One region of the Mesorhizobium sp. M1322 genome, then DNA from elsewhere that is predicted to be linked to it. Evidence: predicted binding sites of a transcription regulator. Region 1 holds the regulator's gene; each other region holds the start of a gene.
What was found. The regulator LexA, encoded in region 1, represses DNA repair genes until DNA is damaged. The targets are predictions, from matches to a motif close to TGTTCNNNNTGTGTTCNG.
Positions count from the first base shown of each region.

Region 2: the regulator LexA is predicted to act here: its motif matches at 4,028-4,045, upstream of NKH12_RS15045 (DNA recombination protein RmuC).
Region 3: the regulator LexA is predicted to act here: its motif matches at 4,625-4,642, upstream of NKH12_RS10185 (PA0069 family radical SAM protein).

Region 1 is NZ_JAMYLP010000027.1:16,149-21,918, reverse strand. It holds gene gltA (citrate synthase) at 1-168, opposite strand, end outside; gene gltX (glutamate--tRNA ligase) at 350-1,774, opposite strand; gene NKH12_RS12870 (ComEC/Rec2 family competence protein) at 1,877-4,333, shown strand; gene lexA (transcriptional repressor LexA) at 4,327-5,064, opposite strand; gene NKH12_RS12860 (molybdopterin molybdotransferase MoeA) at 5,169-5,770, opposite strand, start outside.
Region 2 is NZ_JAMYLP010000034.1:44,162-49,931, forward strand. It holds gene NKH12_RS15030 (adenylate/guanylate cyclase domain-containing protein) at 1-1,573, opposite strand, end outside; partial or broken gene NKH12_RS15035 (hypothetical protein) at 1,925-2,220, shown strand; gene NKH12_RS15040 (GFA family protein) at 2,311-2,715, shown strand; gene NKH12_RS15045 (DNA recombination protein RmuC) at 2,720-3,994, opposite strand; gene def (peptide deformylase) at 4,100-4,642, shown strand; gene fmt (methionyl-tRNA formyltransferase) at 4,652-5,587, shown strand; gene NKH12_RS15060 (GNAT family N-acetyltransferase) at 5,584-5,770, shown strand, end outside.
Region 3 is NZ_JAMYLP010000019.1:59,420-65,189, forward strand. It holds gene NKH12_RS10160 (F0F1 ATP synthase subunit A) at 11-769, shown strand; gene NKH12_RS10165 (F0F1 ATP synthase subunit C) at 849-1,073, shown strand; gene NKH12_RS10170 (F0F1 ATP synthase subunit B) at 1,150-1,749, shown strand; gene NKH12_RS10175 (F0F1 ATP synthase subunit B) at 1,760-2,251, shown strand; gene rnhB (ribonuclease HII) at 2,547-3,242, opposite strand; gene NKH12_RS10185 (PA0069 family radical SAM protein) at 3,396-4,550, opposite strand; gene NKH12_RS10190 (glycosyltransferase) at 4,702-5,208, shown strand; gene NKH12_RS10195 (cyclase family protein) at 5,447-5,770, shown strand, end outside.

The DNA.
Region 1 (5,770 bases):
GTAGGTGAAGGCGCCGGTGGTGCTGTAAAGCGAGCCGATATCGATGACATCAGGTCCGACCGAGCCGCTTCGCACCTTGAGTTCGTGAGTTTTGCCGCCGAATTCAAGTTTTGCAGTGGACGCGTGGGTTTTGCCGCCAAATTCCATTTTTGTCGCAGCTTCGGACATTGCAAACTCCTTTTGGTTTTCTCATGCCGGCAAAGGCAAAATATCTGCAACGCAACACGTCGAAAGCACCGGAGTTCGCGCGTTTGCGCCCGTAATTGGATTTGCGTGCCAAATTGGGCCAGGACCTAATGTTGCACTGCGAAACCTACCTTTCAATGCCAATCTTCTTGGGCCAGTTTTGCTAATCGATTTGATCCGCTATGCGCGCCAGGCTTTCCTCGCGACCAAGCACGGCAAGCACATCGAACACGCCGGGCGAGGTGCTTTTTCCGGTGAGTGCGGCGCGCAAAGGTTGGGCCACAGCGCCGAGCTTATGGCCGCCGGCCAGTGCATATTCGCGGATCGCAGCCTCCGCCGCTTCGGCCGTCCAGTCGCCTGAAATCGCGTTCAGCGCCGCGTGCGCGCCCCGCAGGATCTCGCGCGCCTCACCGCCCAGCAATGCAGCCGCCTTCTCGTCGATCGGCAGCGGCCGCACGGCGAACAGGAAGGCGGCACCATCGGCCAGCTCGACCAGCGTCTTGGCGCGCTCCTTCAAGCCTGGCAGCGCAGCGAGCAACTGCTCCTTGCGTATCTCGTCGAGGCGCGCTGCGATCGCCGGGCCGCCTTCGAGATAGGGCAAGGTGTTGATGAAGATACCGAGCAATTCGTCGTCATTCATGCGGCGCATGTGCACGCCGTTCAGCGCCTCGAGCTTGGCGAAGTCGAAGCGGGCGGCTCCCTTGTTGACATCGCCGATGTCGAACCACGCAATCAGGTCGGCGATCGACATGACCTCGTCGTCGCCGTGGCTCCAGCCGAGCCGCGCCAGGTAGTTGAGCAGTGCCTCGGGCAGGTAGCCCATGGCACGATAGGCTTCGACGCCGAGCGCGCCGTGCCGCTTCGACAGCTTGGCGCCGTCGGCGCCATGGATCAGCGGGATATGCGACATCGACGGCACGTCCCAGCCCATGGCTCGATAGATCACCATCTGGCGGGCGGCATTGGTCAGATGATCGTCTCCGCGGATGATGTGGGTGATGCCCATGTCATGATCGTCGACGACGACCGCATGCATATAGGTCGGATTGCCGTCCGAGCGCAGGATGATGAAATCGTCAAGATCCTTGTTGGGGAAGCGGACTTCGCCCTGCACGAGGTCATGCACCACCGTCTCGCCGTCGGCCGGAGCCTTGATGCGGATCGCGCCCTTGGCGCCGGCCGGCGCCTCCGACGGGTCGCGGTCGCGCCAGCGGCCGTCATAGCGGGGAGGCAGCCCCTTGGCACGCGCGCTTTCGCGCATCGCCTCCAGCTCGGCCCGCGTCGCATAGCAGTGATACGCCTTGCCGAGCCGCACCAACTCCTCGGCGACGGCGCGGTGGCGCGGTGCGCGCTCGAACTGCGATACCGGGTCGCCGTCCCAGGTGAGGCCGAGCCAGGAGAGCCCGTCGCGGATGGCGGCGGTTGCCGCATCGGTCGAACGCTCACGATCGGTGTCCTCGATGCGCAGCAGCATCGTGCCGCCAGTGTGTTTCGCATACAGCCAGTTGAACAGCGCCGTGCGCGCTCCGCCAATATGCAGGAAGCCGGTGGGCGAGGGGGCAAAACGGGTGACGACCTTGTCGGACATGGAACTCTCAGGCAAGCGCAGGAAACGGATGTGATTGCGCGGACTTTCGCGCGTCGCGCGTTCATGTAGCATAGGAGGTCAAGGGCGCAAGGGGCAGACCCGATGGCTGGACCAGGCCGCGGCGTGGACGAGAGCGAGGGCGCGATCACAAGCGTCAGCGAACGATCGCTGTTTGCCGACGTTCCCCACGCCGAGCCGCTACCCGCTCCGCTGCCTGCGTCGCAGCCGGGCATTCAGCCTCCTTCGCCGGACCGCGCCGCGCCAACACCGGCTCCAACACCCGGGCCTGTCATTCGTTTCCGCCGGCAGCTCAGCCGTCTTTCACCATCCGGTATCCGCAACAGCGTGGCCTCGGCAGCCGGCTTGGAACTAGACCGCGGCGTCGCCTTCCTGCTGGTGCCGGTTTTTCTGGCATGCGGGGTGATCGTTTATTTTTCGCTTGCCGTCGAACCGGACTTTCCGCAGCCCATTGCCGTCGTGGTTCTCACGGCATTGTGTGCAGCGGTGACGCGCTCATGGCGCAAGACGCATTTGTGCTTCATGGCAGCGTTGCTGTGCGCGCTTGGTGTGCTCGCCGCCAAGGTTGAAACCTGGCGCGCGGGAACGCAGATGCTCGGTTCGGAAATCCAGACCCAGCTCACCGGCCGTGTCGTCAGGCTCGACCAGATGGCGAACGGCCGGATCAGGCTGACCATCGACGTGATGTCGACGGCCCGGCCGACACTGCGTTATGCGCCGGAACGTGTCAGGGTTTCGGCACGCAAAATTCCCGCTGAGATGACCGCAGGCTCGGTGGCAACCGGCTATGTGAGGCTTCTGCCTCCGACTGGCCCGGTTAGGCCGGACAGTTATGACTTCTCCTTCGACAGCTATTTCGCCGGTATCGGTGCCAGTGGCTTTTTCCTCGGCAATCCGAAGATCGTCGTTTCCGAGGATGCGCCGTTCGCCGCGCGCCTTTCTTCCTCGATCGAAAAGGCGCGCGAAACCATTGCCGACCATATCAGGGACAGCATTGGTGGCGCCGAGGGGGAGATTGCCGCCGCGCTGATCGTCGGCGTGCGTGCCGGCATTCCCGAAGAGATAAACGAATCGATGCGGCGCACCGGCATCTACCACATCATCTCGATTTCCGGCTTGCACATGGCGCTTGTCGCCGGCACCATCATGGGATTGCTGCGCGGCGCCTTTGCGCTGTTTCCCGATTTTTCGTCACGCCGGCCGGTCAAAAAATATGCGGCTGCTGCCGCACTCCTTTCCATCGCGGCCTATCTCATTTTTTCCGGTATCGTGGTCGCGGCTGAGCGCAGCTTCATCATGCTGGCGGTAATGCTTGTTGCCGTGCTGTTCGACCGGGCGGCACTCACCATGCGCAATCTGGCGATTTCTGCCATCGCCGTCATCGTCGTGTCGCCGCACGAGGTGGTCGGCCCAAGCTTCCAGATGTCCTTCGCCGCGACTGCTGCTCTCGTGGGTGCCTATGCCGGCTGGTCCGACTATCGTGCCGACAAGGCCACGGCGCCGCCACAGCGACGGTCACCGGTCGTTTTCGTCACGCGGAAACTCGCCGCTGGGACAGGCACCATCGCAATGACCTCCATCATTGCCGGCACCGCCACCGCGCTCTTCGCCATTTGGCACTTCCAGCGCGTCTCGCCGCTTAGCCTGTTCGCCAATCTGGCGGTCATGCCGATCGTAACGGTCGTCATGTTCCTGGCCGTCCTCAGCGCCTTGGCAATGCCTTTCGGCTTCGACGGACCTTTCCTCTACATGATGGGCAAGGGGCTGACGGCCATGATCGCAATATCGGGATGGATTTCCGAGCGTTCGCCGGTCGATGCAGTCGGACTTATTTCGTTGCAATCGGTGCTGCTGGTGACGGTCGCCCTGGTCATCGCCACGATGGCGACGACATGGTTGCGGCTTGCGGCACTTCCCTTTGCGCTTGCCGGCCTGCTGACGATTTCCGAGACGCGCACGCCCGACGTGCTGATCTCGGAGGATGCGCATCTGGTGGCGTTGCCGATCGGCGGCGGCGAATTGGCCGTCAACCGGGTGCGCTCGAACGAATTCACCACCGACAACTGGAAACATGCGCTGGTTTCAGCGACCATTGTCGAGCCCGAGACATTCGAAAAAGGAGACGTGCGGTTCGACATCGCCGACCCGGCCGACCTGCCGCCGGGAGCGCCCTTCTACTGCACTGCCGGCCTGTGCCTCGCCCGGCATCCGTCCGGCGCGATCATCGCGCTCGCCGACAACCGCAAAACCGCGCGGTCAGCCTGTGCCTTTGCGGATCTGATCGTCATCGACGACGCCACAGCCTATTACAATCCCTGCCGCAATCCGCTGGTCCTCGTCGTCACCAAACGGCAGCTCGCTCGCATGGGCAGTGCCGCCGTCTTCTTCGATCCGCTATCGGCGACGACGCGCGCAGAAATCCGTTTTGCCGTCAGACAGCCCTATAGACCCTGGCATGAGCAGCGGAGATTTTCGCGCGAGGCGAAGGGCCTGCCGCCATACCGCAGGGCCGAGAAACCCAAAAAGCCTGCCGCTCAGTAACGCCGGATTAGTCCGACGAGCTTGCCTTGCACCTTGACCCGGTCCGGCCCGAAGATACGCGTTTCATAGGCCGGATTGGCGGCTTCAAGTGCGATCGAGGCGCCCTTACGGCGGAACCGCTTCAGCGTCGCTTCCTCCTCGTCGACCAAGGCGACGATGATCTCGCCAGGCTGGGCGGTGTCGGCGTTGCGGATGATGACCGTGTCGCCGTCGAAAATGCCGGCCTCGATCATCGAATCACCCTTGACCTCCAGCGCGTAGTGCGTGCCGCCGGTGATCATGTCCGGCGGCACCGAGATCGAATGCGTCTGGTGCTGGATCGCATCGATCGGTACACCGGCAGCGATGCGGCCCATCACCGGGATGGAGACGGTGGCAACGACGTCGTCATCATTGCCGGCCGCAGGCATGCGTGAAGGCGCCGGCTTGATCTGTCGCCCGAGGCTGCCCTGCCCAAGGCTGCCCTGAATGACGCTCGGCGAGAATTTGCGCGCCGCATTGAGGCCGGGCGCGATCGAATCGGGCAGGCGCAGCACCTCCAGCGCGCGGGCGCGGTTGGGCAGGCGGCGAATGAAGCCGCGCTCCTCCAGCGCCGTGATCAGCCGATGGATTCCCGACTTGGAGGCGAGGTCGAGCGCTTCCTTCATCTCGTCGAACGAGGGCGGAATGCCGCTTTCCTTCAGCCGCTCGTGGATGAACATCAGCAGTTCGTGTTGTTTGCGTGTCAGCATCGCGACCCCCAACAGAATCAGAAAAACAAACCCAGAACAAACACTATCTGTTCCAGTTGTGTTCCGCAACCGTTTAAAGTTTAATGAATGTGTTGACGTTTTGTTCAGCGTAGCATCAGCACGCTGCAGGCGGCGCCCGTCGCGGCTGGGGGAGCGAATGGCTCGCGCACGATCAGCCCGTTGGCGTCGGCCAGCATTTTGAGCATCGAGGAATCCTGGATGCCGAACGGGGTCGCCAGCAGCGTGCCGGCTTCTTCACTCACCACGGCGCGTACATAGTCCTGCCTGAGATCGTTGGCCGGCATGGCAGCGCCGAGCCGCGCCTGACGCATGTCCTGCCGGAAGGCGCGGCCGCCGAGGCGCGCAAGCAGCGGCTTCAGAAAGAGCTGCGTGCAGACCAGGCTCGCCACCGGATTGCCAGGCAGGCCGATGCAGCGGATGTCACCCAGCCGCCCGAACATCAGCGGCTTGCCGGGCCGCATGGCGATTTTCCAGAAATCGAGCGTCATGCCTTCGCCGGTCAGCACGTCATGGACTAGGTCATGGTCGCCGACCGAGGCGCCGCCCAGCGTGACGATGACGTCGGCGCCTGCATCGACCGCTTGTTTCACCAGCGTGGCGATCGCCTCCTTGCGGTCGGGGGCGATGCCGAGATCGAGCGCGCTGGCGCCGACTGAGCGGGCAGCGGCGGCGACGCCATAAGCAT
Region 2 (5,770 bases), on a different contig from region 1:
GCTTGCTTCGGATGGTTAAGGCCAGGAGCGCCTCCGAAAGTCGTTTCTTCGCTCGCTCGACCCCGTTCTCGTCGATTGCCTCAACATCGAGGAACAAGTCGAGGCCAGTCGCGTGCTCGCTGATGACCTGAGGGCGCTGGGCCAGTTCACCCAGGAGGCCCTCGACTTCGTAGGGGACAACCTCCCGGCTGATCCCCTTCATGGCAATCGGTGCTAACGGACGCGCCCGGACAAGGTCGCGGACGAGCGCGTAAGTCTCATAGCTGAGGCAGATGCCGCCAGGCTCGGCAATCGACTGCAGACGGGCCGCCAAGTTCGCTTCGGCTCCGATGATCGTGTAGTCCATCCGATCATCGGAACCGAAGTTCCCAACATTGCAATAGCCCGTGTTGATGCCCATGCGAGCTTGGAAGGGCCGTTCAACTCCGCGGTCACGCCACACCCTGTTCAACTGCTCCAGCCGACGCTGCATGTCGACAGCCATGCGCAAGCAGGCTCTCGCGTCCTCCTCGACGCCTTGCGTCTCGGGGTCTCCGAAGAACACAAGAAGCGCGTCGCCGATGAACTTGTCGACGGTGGCGCCGTGTTTGAGCGCGATCGTCGACATCTCGGTGAAGTACTCGTTGAGGAGAACCGTCAGGTCCTCGGGCTGGAGCCGTTCCACGATCGCGGTGAAATCCTTGACGTCGGAGAAAAAGATCGTGAGCTTCTTGCGCTCGGTCGCGATGGTGACGTCCTTCTGGCCGCTGAAGATGCTTTTGTAAATTTGAGGCGAGAGGTATTTGGCGATCTTCAATGAGATTGCGGCCAGGAAGTCGTTTGCCTCGGAAAGCTCCTTATTGATGCCCTGAACCAAGGCGGACTGCCGACGCTGCAGGAGAATGAACGTCAGGCCCGCCGCCGCCGCGAAGCCGAAATATAGGAGCAGATATTTGAAAGCGAGGACGTTCGCAGCAATGGGCTGTTTGACTGATATCTCCTGGATCCCTCGGACATCCCCTACCTTCCAGTCCGTCTTGGGGCTGTCCGGGTGTGAGTTATGGCAGGTCACGCAGACTTGTCCCATTACAACCGGGGCCGCGGCGCGGACGTGCCGGTCAAACAGCGAACCCGAGACTTCGATGACCGGCTCCTTCGGGTTGGCGCGCAAAGCAAAGATTGCATTCCGCTCGAATACATCGAGCTGATGGGGGTCGCGACCTTTGAAAGGTAGATCCGAGACGAACCGATATTTGACCGACCCGTCGTGAGCGCTGATGCGCTTGCCGAGTTCGATCGAGAGGGTTGCTGGAATAGGGATCGCGCCTGGCACGTCCCGGTAGTTGTGCGTCGCGGTCACGGCGTCGTCGGCTTGCAGCACGCGTCCCACGACTTCGCTGCCGTAGAATCCGCGCATTTCGTCGATGATCCGGCTGATTTCGCTGGCTTGCGTGCGCAGCATCCGTTCCGATAGGTCTCGAAGGTCGAGCCAAGCTGCGACGGGCAGACCTATAAGGCCGATGACCACTGCCGCTACCAGGAGCGGTCCCATGGTGCGCTGCTGACGCGCAATCTGTTCACCCAGTCCAGCCATTGTGCAAGCGCCCGGCAGTCATTGGTATCTGAATTATAGCTCATTCCCGGCACGGTACTAGCGTCAGTCTTGGCTCGATGAAAACACGTCAGCCCTGCCATGACGGACCGACCTTGAGCGGTTGTTGCTAAGCCCCCACTCTCACAGCGGATTTCGCATCTGGCGCTAGACGGCAGTGAATCAGTGGGGATGTCGCAAATCGGTTGTGGCCCGGAATGCGCTCCGCGATAACCGCTTAAGGGTTAGAAGTTCACCTCTGGCAAGGTTGAGACTTCTGCGGCCGGAGAGCGCGTCGGAAAAGAAGTGTCCCGCGAAGCGTATCCTTCGGCGCCCGGCCAACTGCGGATGGTCGAACCGGCCTCGCCCGAAAAACAGAAAAGAGTGCTGACCATTGCCCAGCAGGATGCGGCGGTTCAGCGGGCCAACGGCGTGCTGACCGTCCATATGGGTCCTCGGGAGATCGTCGCCGGCTTGAGCATCGAGTTCGAGGACATTTATCGGCGCCCGAGATCGAGGCCTGCCTCGAACGCATCGAGGCACGGCTGAAGACCGAGATGCCCGAGGTCACGCGACTCTTCGTCAGGCCACAGACCAGCGGAACCTGGGCCCGCCGGCTTGAAAGTCGGAGTCGATTTCGGAAAGCATGATGTGTAGATGCAAAGCATTACAGCATACTATGTGTCCAAACGGGCGCACGTCGCTCAAGCATTGCCGAACGGATTTTGGGAGGAATGAAGATGAAGATCGACGGCGGGTGCCATTGCGGCGCCATCACTTACGAGGCAGAAGTCGATCCGGAAAAGACCAGTATCTGCCACTGCACCGATTGCCAGCAACTGACGGGCACGGCCTTCCGCGTGACCGTGCCGGCGCCGGAGGAGCACTACCGGATCACCAAGGGGACGCCGAAGATCTACATCAAGACCGCACCGAGCGGCGCCAGGCGCGCCCAGGCCTTTTGCGGCGAGTGCGGTTCACATCTCTACGCCACGTCGGTTGGCGACGGGCCGAAAGTCTACGGCATCAGGGTCGGCACGGCGCGGCAGCGCGAACAACTGATCCCGAGAAAACAGATCTGGCACCGCTCGGCGCTGCACTGGCTGCCGGAATTCGAAGGCACGACGATCGTCGAGGAGCAGTAGCCTCTCAGTCGTCGCCTTCGACCACTCTTAGCCTCAGCTGGCCGGTCTTGGAGTCGGCGACGCGTGCGCCTGCTTCGGCCCTCGCGCCGGTCCCATGTGTCGTCCCCGCCGATCCGGCGTCGCCCTCCGTCGGCTGCGCGCCGAACTCCAGCGCCTCGATCTTCTGGCCGCGCTTGGTCACCTTCGACGTCGAGACGAGGATTTCGTCAATATCCTTGGCCGACTGGCCGAAATGGCTCTGCAGCTTGCGCACCCGCTCGTCGAGGCGCGAGACATCCTCCATCAGCCGGATGACTTCGCCCTGGATCAGATGCGCCTGCTCGCGCATGCGGGCGTCCTTGAGAATCGCCTGAATGACCTGGATCGACAGCATCAGCAGCGATGGCGAGACGATGACGACGCGGGCGCGGTGCGCTTTGTGGACAATCCCCTCGAAATTCTCGTGGATCTCGGCGAACACCGATTCCGACGGAACGAACATGAAGGCGGTGTCCTGCGTCTCGCCCTGGATCAGGTATTTTTCGGAAATATCGCGGACATGCACCTCGATATCGCGCCGAAACGCTTGTGCGGCGACCTTCTGCAAATCGACGCCTTCGGCGGCACGGATGGCGTTCCAGGCTTCCAGCGGAAACTTGGCGTCGATGGCAAGTGCGGGCGCGCCGTTCGGCATCTTCACCAGGCAATCGGGTCGGCTGCCATTCGACAAAGTCGCCTGAAATTCATAAGCGCCGTGCGGCAGGCCGTCGGCGACGATCGCCTCCATGCGTGACTGGCCAAAGGCGCCGCGCGTCTGCTTGTTGGAAAGGATTGCCTGAAGTTGCACGACCTGGCTGGCGAGCGACTGGATGTTGCCTTGCGCGGTATCAATGACCGCCAGCCGCTCCTGCAGTTTGGCGAGGCTCTCATGCGTCGATTTCGTCTGCTCGGTCATGGTCTGGCCGAGACGGCCGGTCATCGCGTCGAGACGTTGTCCGATCGACTGTGTGAGTTCGGCCTGCCGCGCCCCGAACACTTCGGCGATGGCGCCCATGCGGCCCTGCATCTCGGCCTGGCTTGCCAAGATGCCGGCCATCCGCGCCTCGGCGTCACGGGCGTGGTCGGCGGCTTCCGCGGCAGCCACCGCACGCGCCTTGGCCGAGCGCCAGAGCGCGACGATGAGCGCCACGAACAGGCCCAGAAACAGGATCGCGCCGAATGCCAGCGCGTGGCCGAGCGTGATCGTGGTGGCGCCGAGCCGGGCGATTGGTTCGGACAGGATGGTGGTCAAGTCGTTCATATAGGACAGCATAGATGATTCGGCCTGACGGCACAGATCAAAACGTGAACGGCGCTGCAAATGCCCCGGTTGACGCTTTTCGTGCGAGGTCTTAGGTGAGACGCCATGTCGATCAAGCCGCTCATCATCCTTCCCGATCCCGTCCTGCGCCAGGTTTCGAAACCGGTCGAGCGCGTCGACGGCGCTTTGCGCAAACTGGCCGACGACATGCTGGACACCATGTATGATGCGCCGGGCATCGGTCTGGCGGCGATCCAGGTCGGCGAACCGCTGCGCATGCTGGTGATCGATCTCGCCAAGGAGGACGAGACGCCGGCGCCGCATGTCTTCATCAATCCCGAAATCCTTGAGAGCGCCGATCAGCGCTCGGTCTACGAGGAGGGTTGCCTGTCGATCCCGGATTACTATGCCGAGGTCGAACGTCCCGCCGCCGTGCGGGTGAAATATCTCGATCGCGACGGCAAACTGCAGGAGATCGAGGCCGAAGGGTTGATGGCGACTTGCCTGCAGCATGAGATCGACCATCTCAACGGCGTTCTGTTCATCGACCACATCTCCAAGCTGAAGCGCGACATGGTGATGAAGAAGTTCAAGAAGCTCGCCAGGGACAAAGCAGGCAACAAGGCGCCGGGCAAGTTGGTGGGATAGGGCTCAAAAATGCCCTTGCGCGTCATCTTCATGGGTACCCCTGAATTCTCCGTGCCGACGCTGCGGGCGATCGCGGACGCCGGACATGAGATAGAAGCCCTCTATACCCAGCCGCCGCGCGCCGCCGGTCGCCGCGGGCTGGAACTGACGCCGTCGCCGGTGCAGCGCGAGGCGGAGCGGCTGGGCGTCGAGGTGCGAACGCCGGTGTCGCTGAAAAGCGAGGCCGAGCAGCAGGCGTTCCGCGCCTTGCGGGCCGATGTCGCCGTGGTCGTCGCCTATGGCTTGCTGTTGCCCATACCCATTCTCGAGGCGCCGCGGCTCGGCTGCCTCAATGGTCACGCGTCGCTGTTGCCGCGCTGGCGCGGCGCCGCCCCTATTCAACGCGCCGTCATGGCCGGCGATACCGAGACAGGCATGATGGTCATGCGGATGGAAGAAGGACTGGACACCGGCCCAGTGGCCATGGTCGAAAAATGCACCATCGGACCCGATATGACGGCCGGCGATCTGCACGATCGGTTGATGCTCATTGGCGCTGCGCTGATGGCGGAAGCGCTGGCACGGCTGGAACGGGATGCCCTGACATTTACGACTCAGGCGACGGTGGGGGTGACCTACGCCAAAAAGATCGATAAAGCGGAGACGCGCGTGGACTGGACGCGGCCTGCTGGCGAAGTCCACGATCATATTCGCGGCCTGTCGCCCTTTCCCGGCGCATGGTGCGAGACCGAAATCGGCGGCCGCCTGGAACGGCTGAAACTGCTTCGCTCGACGCTTTCGCAAAGCGCCGGCGAGCCGGGAGGAATTCTCGACGACCGGCTGACGGTCGCCTGCGGGTCAGGCGCGATCAGGCTGGTCGAAGTTCAACGTGCGGGCGGAAGGCCCATTGCCGCGCAGGAGTTTCTGCACGGGGCCAAGCTCGAAAAAGGAATGAAGTTCTCATGAGCATGATGTCAATACGCGCGGCGACGCCGCGAGACCGCGAGGCGATCCGCCTTGTCGAGGAACACGCATTCGGCCAGCAGACGGAGGCCGGATTGGTCGATGCGCTGGTCAGCGGCGGCGATGCCGTCGTCGAACTGGTGGCGGAAGAAGATGGACAGGTAGTCGGCCATATCCTGTTTTCGC
Region 3 (5,770 bases), on a different contig from region 1:
GGGATTTAAAGTGGCTGCTGACAAGGTCGATCCGATTCACCAGTTCCATATCAGCAAGCTGATTCCGATCGAGATCGGCGGCTACGACCTGTCATTCACCAATTCGGCGCTCTTCATGGTCGCGACCGTCGCCGTTGCGTCGGCGTTCCTCTATCTCAGCACCTCGAGCCGCAGTCTCGTCCCCACCCGTCTTCAGTCGGTCTCGGAAATGGCCTACGAATTCGTCGGCAACATGCTGAGGGACGCAGCCGGAACCCAAGGCATGAAGTTCTTCCCCTTGGTATTTTCGCTGTTCATGTTCGTGCTCGTTGCCAATCTGCTCGGTCTTTTCCCGTATTTTTTCACCGTCACCAGCCACATCATCGTCACTTTCGGCCTTGCCGCGCTGGTGATCGGAACCGTCGTCGTCTATGGCTTCATGAAGCACGGCCTCGGTTTCCTGAAACTGTTCGTCCCGCATGGCGTGCCGATTTACCTGCTGCCGCTGGTGGTGCTGATCGAGGTGATTTCCTTCGTCTCGCGCCCGGTCAGCCTCTCGGTTCGTCTGTTTGCCAATATGCTGGCCGGCCACATCACGCTGAAGGTGTTCTCGGGCTTCGTTGTGAGCTTGAGCGCGCTTGGCACGCTCGGCATTGCGGGATCGGTCCTGCCGCTGGCGATGGCCGTGGCGCTGACGGCGCTAGAATTGCTGGTCGCCTTCCTGCAGGCGTACGTCTTTGCCGTGCTGACCTGCATGTATCTGAACGACGCCCTGCATCCCGGGCACTGACGCCCAGGCTGGCCAAGAGTTTCGGCATTGCTGCCGGATGGAATTGCAACGGAATTTTAGATCCAAAGGAGTTGAACACATGGAAGCAGAAGCAGCAAAGTTCATCGGCGCTGGCATCGCATGCCTCGGCATGGGTGGCGCCGGTATTGGCCTCGGCAACATCTTCGGCAGCTATCTGGCGGGCGCGTTGCGCAACCCGTCGGCCGCGGATGGCCAGTTTGGCCGCCTGATCTTTGGCTTCGCCGTGACCGAAGCGCTGGGCATCTTCTCCCTTCTCATCGCGCTTCTGGCCCTGTTCGGCTGAGCCCCTGGTCGGCTAACATTGGGAATTGGACAGGCCGGCCGCAATCGGCGGCAGGCCTGATATCAGGGGATAGTCCATGTTCGTGACATCTGCCTTTGCGCAAGAGTCCGCGCCCGCCGTCGAAGGCGGCCATACCGGCACGGAAGGCGATACGCATTCCGGCACCGGCGTGCCTGCCGAGGCGCACGGCGTGTTCCCGCCATTCGATCCGGCGACATTCCCGTCGCAGCTTCTGTGGCTGGCGATCACCTTCGGGCTGTTCTACCTGTTCCTGAAGAAGGTGGTGATGCCGCGTGTCGGCGGCATCATCGATGTCCGCAACGACCGCATCACGCAGGATCTCGACCACGCCGCCAGGCTGAAGGACGAGGCCGATGCCGCCGTTGCCGCCTATGAGCAGGAACTGGCGGAGGCCAAGACCAAGGCCAATGCGATCGGCCAGCAGGCCAACGATGCCGCCAAGGCGGAAGCCGAGGCCGCCCGCAAGAAGGTCGAGGCTGCTCTCGACCAGAAGCTTGGCGAAGCCGAGGCTCGCATTTCATCCATCAAGGCCAATGCCATGAAGGAAGTCGGCACGATCGCCGAGGACACCGCTTCGGCCATCGTCGAGGCGCTTGTCGGCGGCAAGGCCAGCAAGGCCGAGATCGCGGCAGCCGTCAAATCCGTGGCCCGGTGAGGAGCGCATCATGGACGCCACATCACTCGCGACACTTTGGGCCACCGTCGCCCTCGTCATTTTCCTGGCCATTGCCGTCTACATCAAGGTGCCTAAGCTGATCGCCAAGGCGCTCGACGCCCGCGCCGACAAGATCAGCAATGAGCTTGAAGAAGCGCGCCGGCTGCGCGAGGAGGCCCAGCAATTGCTCGGCCAATACCAGCGCAAGCGCAAGGAAGCCGAGCAGGAGGCCGCCGACATCGTCGCCGCCGCCAAGCGCGAGGCCGACATGCTGGCTGCCGAGGCGCACAAGAAGACCGAGGACTATGTCGCCCGGCGCACCGCACTTGCCGAACAGAAGATCGGTCAGGCCGAGCGCGAGGCGATCAGCGAGGTGCGCGCCAGCGCCGTCGATATCGCCGTCGAAGCCGCACGCACGCTGCTCGCCGGCAAGATCGACGCAAACGCCGGCGCCGACCTGTTCAAGGCCTCGCTTCAGGACGTGAAGTCGAAGCTGAATTAAGCGATTTTATCGAGAGATTCATCGAAAGCCGCCTGGGAAACCGGGCGGCTTTTTGTTGGGCGAAAGCGGCTGCGGGTAATCTCTCCCCTTGAGGGGGAGATGTCGCCGAAGGCGATAGAGGGGGTCGCCTCGGCTGGCGCGACGCCATGTAGGACGAAAGACAAGGTGGGCGCTTTGCGCGCGGCTACCCCCTCTGGCCTGCCGGCCATCTCCCCCTCAAGGGGGGAGATTACCCTCATCGCCGCTTTCGCCAATCTCCACCATTCGGCACGAAAGCGCGGCGGTGGACCGTCGCTCAATCCAGGCCCGAAAGGCTCTCTTCATCGAGCACTTCGGTTCCGCCAAGCCGGAACGGTGCGAAGGACGCGCGGTGCAGCCGCGCCACCGGTCCATGCATCTCGATCGCGGTGCGGTGACGGAGCGTCGCATAGCCCATATGGAGTTCGAACCCGTAATGCGCGTGATGGCTGCCGCAGCCGCACATCATCCGGTCACGCATCACCTTGGCGACGATCGAGGCGGCGGCGATCGACTGCGAGCGCTGGTCGCCCTTGATCAGCGCTCTGCCTTCACATGGCAGTCCGGGTGGCACGTCGCGCCCGTCGGCCAAGGCCAGCTTTGGCTGCACCGAGAGCCCGACCAATGCGCGACGCATCGCCTCCAGACTGGCCTTGAGAATATTGCTGCCATCGATGCCTTCCGCGCTGACCGAAGCCATCGACACGCCAAGAGCGGAGCCGAGGATTTTCAGGAACAGCGCCTCGCGCTGCAGATGGCTGAGGCGCTTGGAATCGTCGAGGCCGTCGGGAATGTTAGCGGGATCGAGCACCACCGCCGCCGCGACGACCGGCCCGGCGAGCGGGCCGCGGCCGGCCTCGTCCATTCCCGCCACCGGCCCCAGGCCCTCCGTCATCGCCTTCGTCTCGAAGGAGAAATCGGGTCTCTCGACGATTTCGAAGAGAAGCGGAGAATCAGAGCGCGCGCGAGCCATGTTGCGGCGAGGTTCGCATCGGCTCCGATTCTCCGCAAGCCCCTCCGGGTCGGTGGGGCACCGGACCCGGAGGGCACCGTCTGCAAGCCCGGGGACAGGACAGGCCGGACGGGATTTTTCACGTGCCGCCGGCAGCGGCGGCACACGATGTCTTCAAAGCAGCATCAGTTGCTCGGTTGCCTTGGCTGCGGCGACGAACTGGTCGGTCCTGAGCGACCGCCGCTCGGCATTGAGGCCAAGCCTTTTGGCGGCTATCTCGAAGCGCCGGCCGATCTGCCAGGCATAGGGGCCGGAGCCTTTCATGCGCTTGCCCCATTCCGAATCGTAATCCTTGCCGTCGCGCATCGAGCGGATCAGCGACATCACGTGACGGTAGCGGTCCGGATAATGGCGCAGCAGCCAATCCTTGAAGATCGGCGCGACCTCTAGCGGCAGGCGCAGCAGGACGTAGCCAGCCTCACGCGCGCCCGCCGCGTAGGCGGAATCAAGGATGCGCTCCATCTCCTGGTCGGTCAGTCCGGGGACGATCGGTGCGACCATGACCGAGGCCGGAATGCCGGCATCCGAAAGCTGCCTGATCGCCTCCAGCCGCTTGGTCGGCGTCGACGCGCGCGGCTCCATTGTTCTGGCCAGCATGCGGTCGAGCGTCGTCACCGACAGCGCCACCTTGGCCAGCCCGCGTTCGGCCATGCGCGACAGAATGTCGATGTCGCGCGTCACCAGCGCGGATTTGGTGACGATGCCGACCGGATGGCCGCGCGCCTCCAGCACTTCGAGGATCTCGCGCATGATCCGGTACTGCTTCTCGATCGGCTGGTAGGGATCGGTGTTGGTGCCGATGGCAATGGTGCGCGGCTGATAGCCGTCCTTCGACAGTTCCTTGTCGAGCAGCCGCGCCGCATCCGGCTTGGCGAAAAGCTTCGATTCGAAATCCAGCCCCGGCGACAGGCCCATGAAGCTGTGCGTCGGCCGCGCGAAGCAATAGACGCAGCCATGCTCGCAACCGCGATAGGGATTGATCGAACGGTCGAAGGAAATGTCGGGCGATTCGTTGCGGGTGATGATGGTGCGCGGCTTCTCGACCTGCACCTCGGTCTTGAACGGCGGCAGCTCCTCCAGCGAATTCCAGCCATCGTCGAACACATGCCGGCTGACCGGTTCAAACCGACCGGACGGATTGATGCCGGCGGACCGGCCGCGATTGCGCTCCGGACGGATACGGACGCCACTCTGCTCGATCATTGCATTGGCCATCTCGGCTCTTCCAGCCCCGAAGGCAGCAATGTCGGCACGCACGATCTGTTCCATTTTCGCCCTCTCCCAAGGACTGTCGGCTGGCTGTCGAATCGCGCTGTTCATGAAAATAATCCTATTTTACTGACTGGAACAAATCAAGAACATTTTTATGATGCGTCGCAAAAACTGGCGCTGCGCCCGGCTTTCAGCTATTCGGCTAACGATGCTCAGCGTTCTCATCCAGACCCTGAACGACGAAGAGAGACTTGCCCGCACGCTCGCCTCGCTGATCGGCGGCGCGGTCGAGGGCGTGGTGCGCGATGTCATCGTCTGCGACACCGGCTCGACGGACCAGACGCACCGCGTTGCCGAACATGCCGGCTGCCTTTATGTGGCGAGCGGCGGCATTGCTGCCGGCATCAAGCAGGCCAAGGGCGACTGGCTGCTGCTGCTGGAGCCGGGCGCGCGATTGGCGGAGGGCTGGATCGACGAGGTCGTCGCCCACACGGCTCGGCAAACCATGCCGGCGCGGTTCTCGCGGGCGCGCGGCAATCGCGTGCCGTTCCTGTCGCGGGTGTTTTCGGGAAACCGGGCACTGGCCGAAGGGCTGGTGATCAGCAAGCGTCAGGCCGCGGCCTTGGCGAAAAACGCCCGCAGCGCCGAGGCCATCGCCCGCGGCCTCGCGACCAAGAGGCTCGACGCCGAGATTTGGGTGGCGCCTGTGAAGTGAGGGGCTTCCCTCTACGGTAAGCGGGCGAGGGAAGAGCGCGTCCTCCGCTGGGATGAGGCGGCGCGCAAGCCGTGGGCGGAAAGCGGCAGGATGGAAGCCGTATTGGCCCGACACTCCTGGGAGAATGCAATGCTTGTCGTCCTGCGGGAAACTCGCGATACTCGGCGACATTTCGGGGAGATTGCAGATGAATGTATCTCAATTCGTTCGTATCGCCTTGCTAGGAGCTGCTTGGTCAGTGCCGACGATCGCGGTGGCGCAGGAATCGTCCCTTTGGTCGGTTTATGAGAACACGCTCAAATCGGCCAAGTATATCGATCTGACCCATGCCTTCGAGCCGGTGCAGCCTGTATGGCCGGGCTTCGCCAATGCCAAGTTCAAACCGACGGTCGCCGGGAAGGACATTGAGGGCTACGTCAAGGCCGGCGAAGAGTTCACCTACGACAAGCATGGCTTCGTTGCGAGCGCCTATGAGTTGTCGACGGACCAATATGGCACGCAGCTCGATCCACCCTCCCATTGGAACCCACTCGGTGCAACGATCAGCGACCTGCCGGCCACT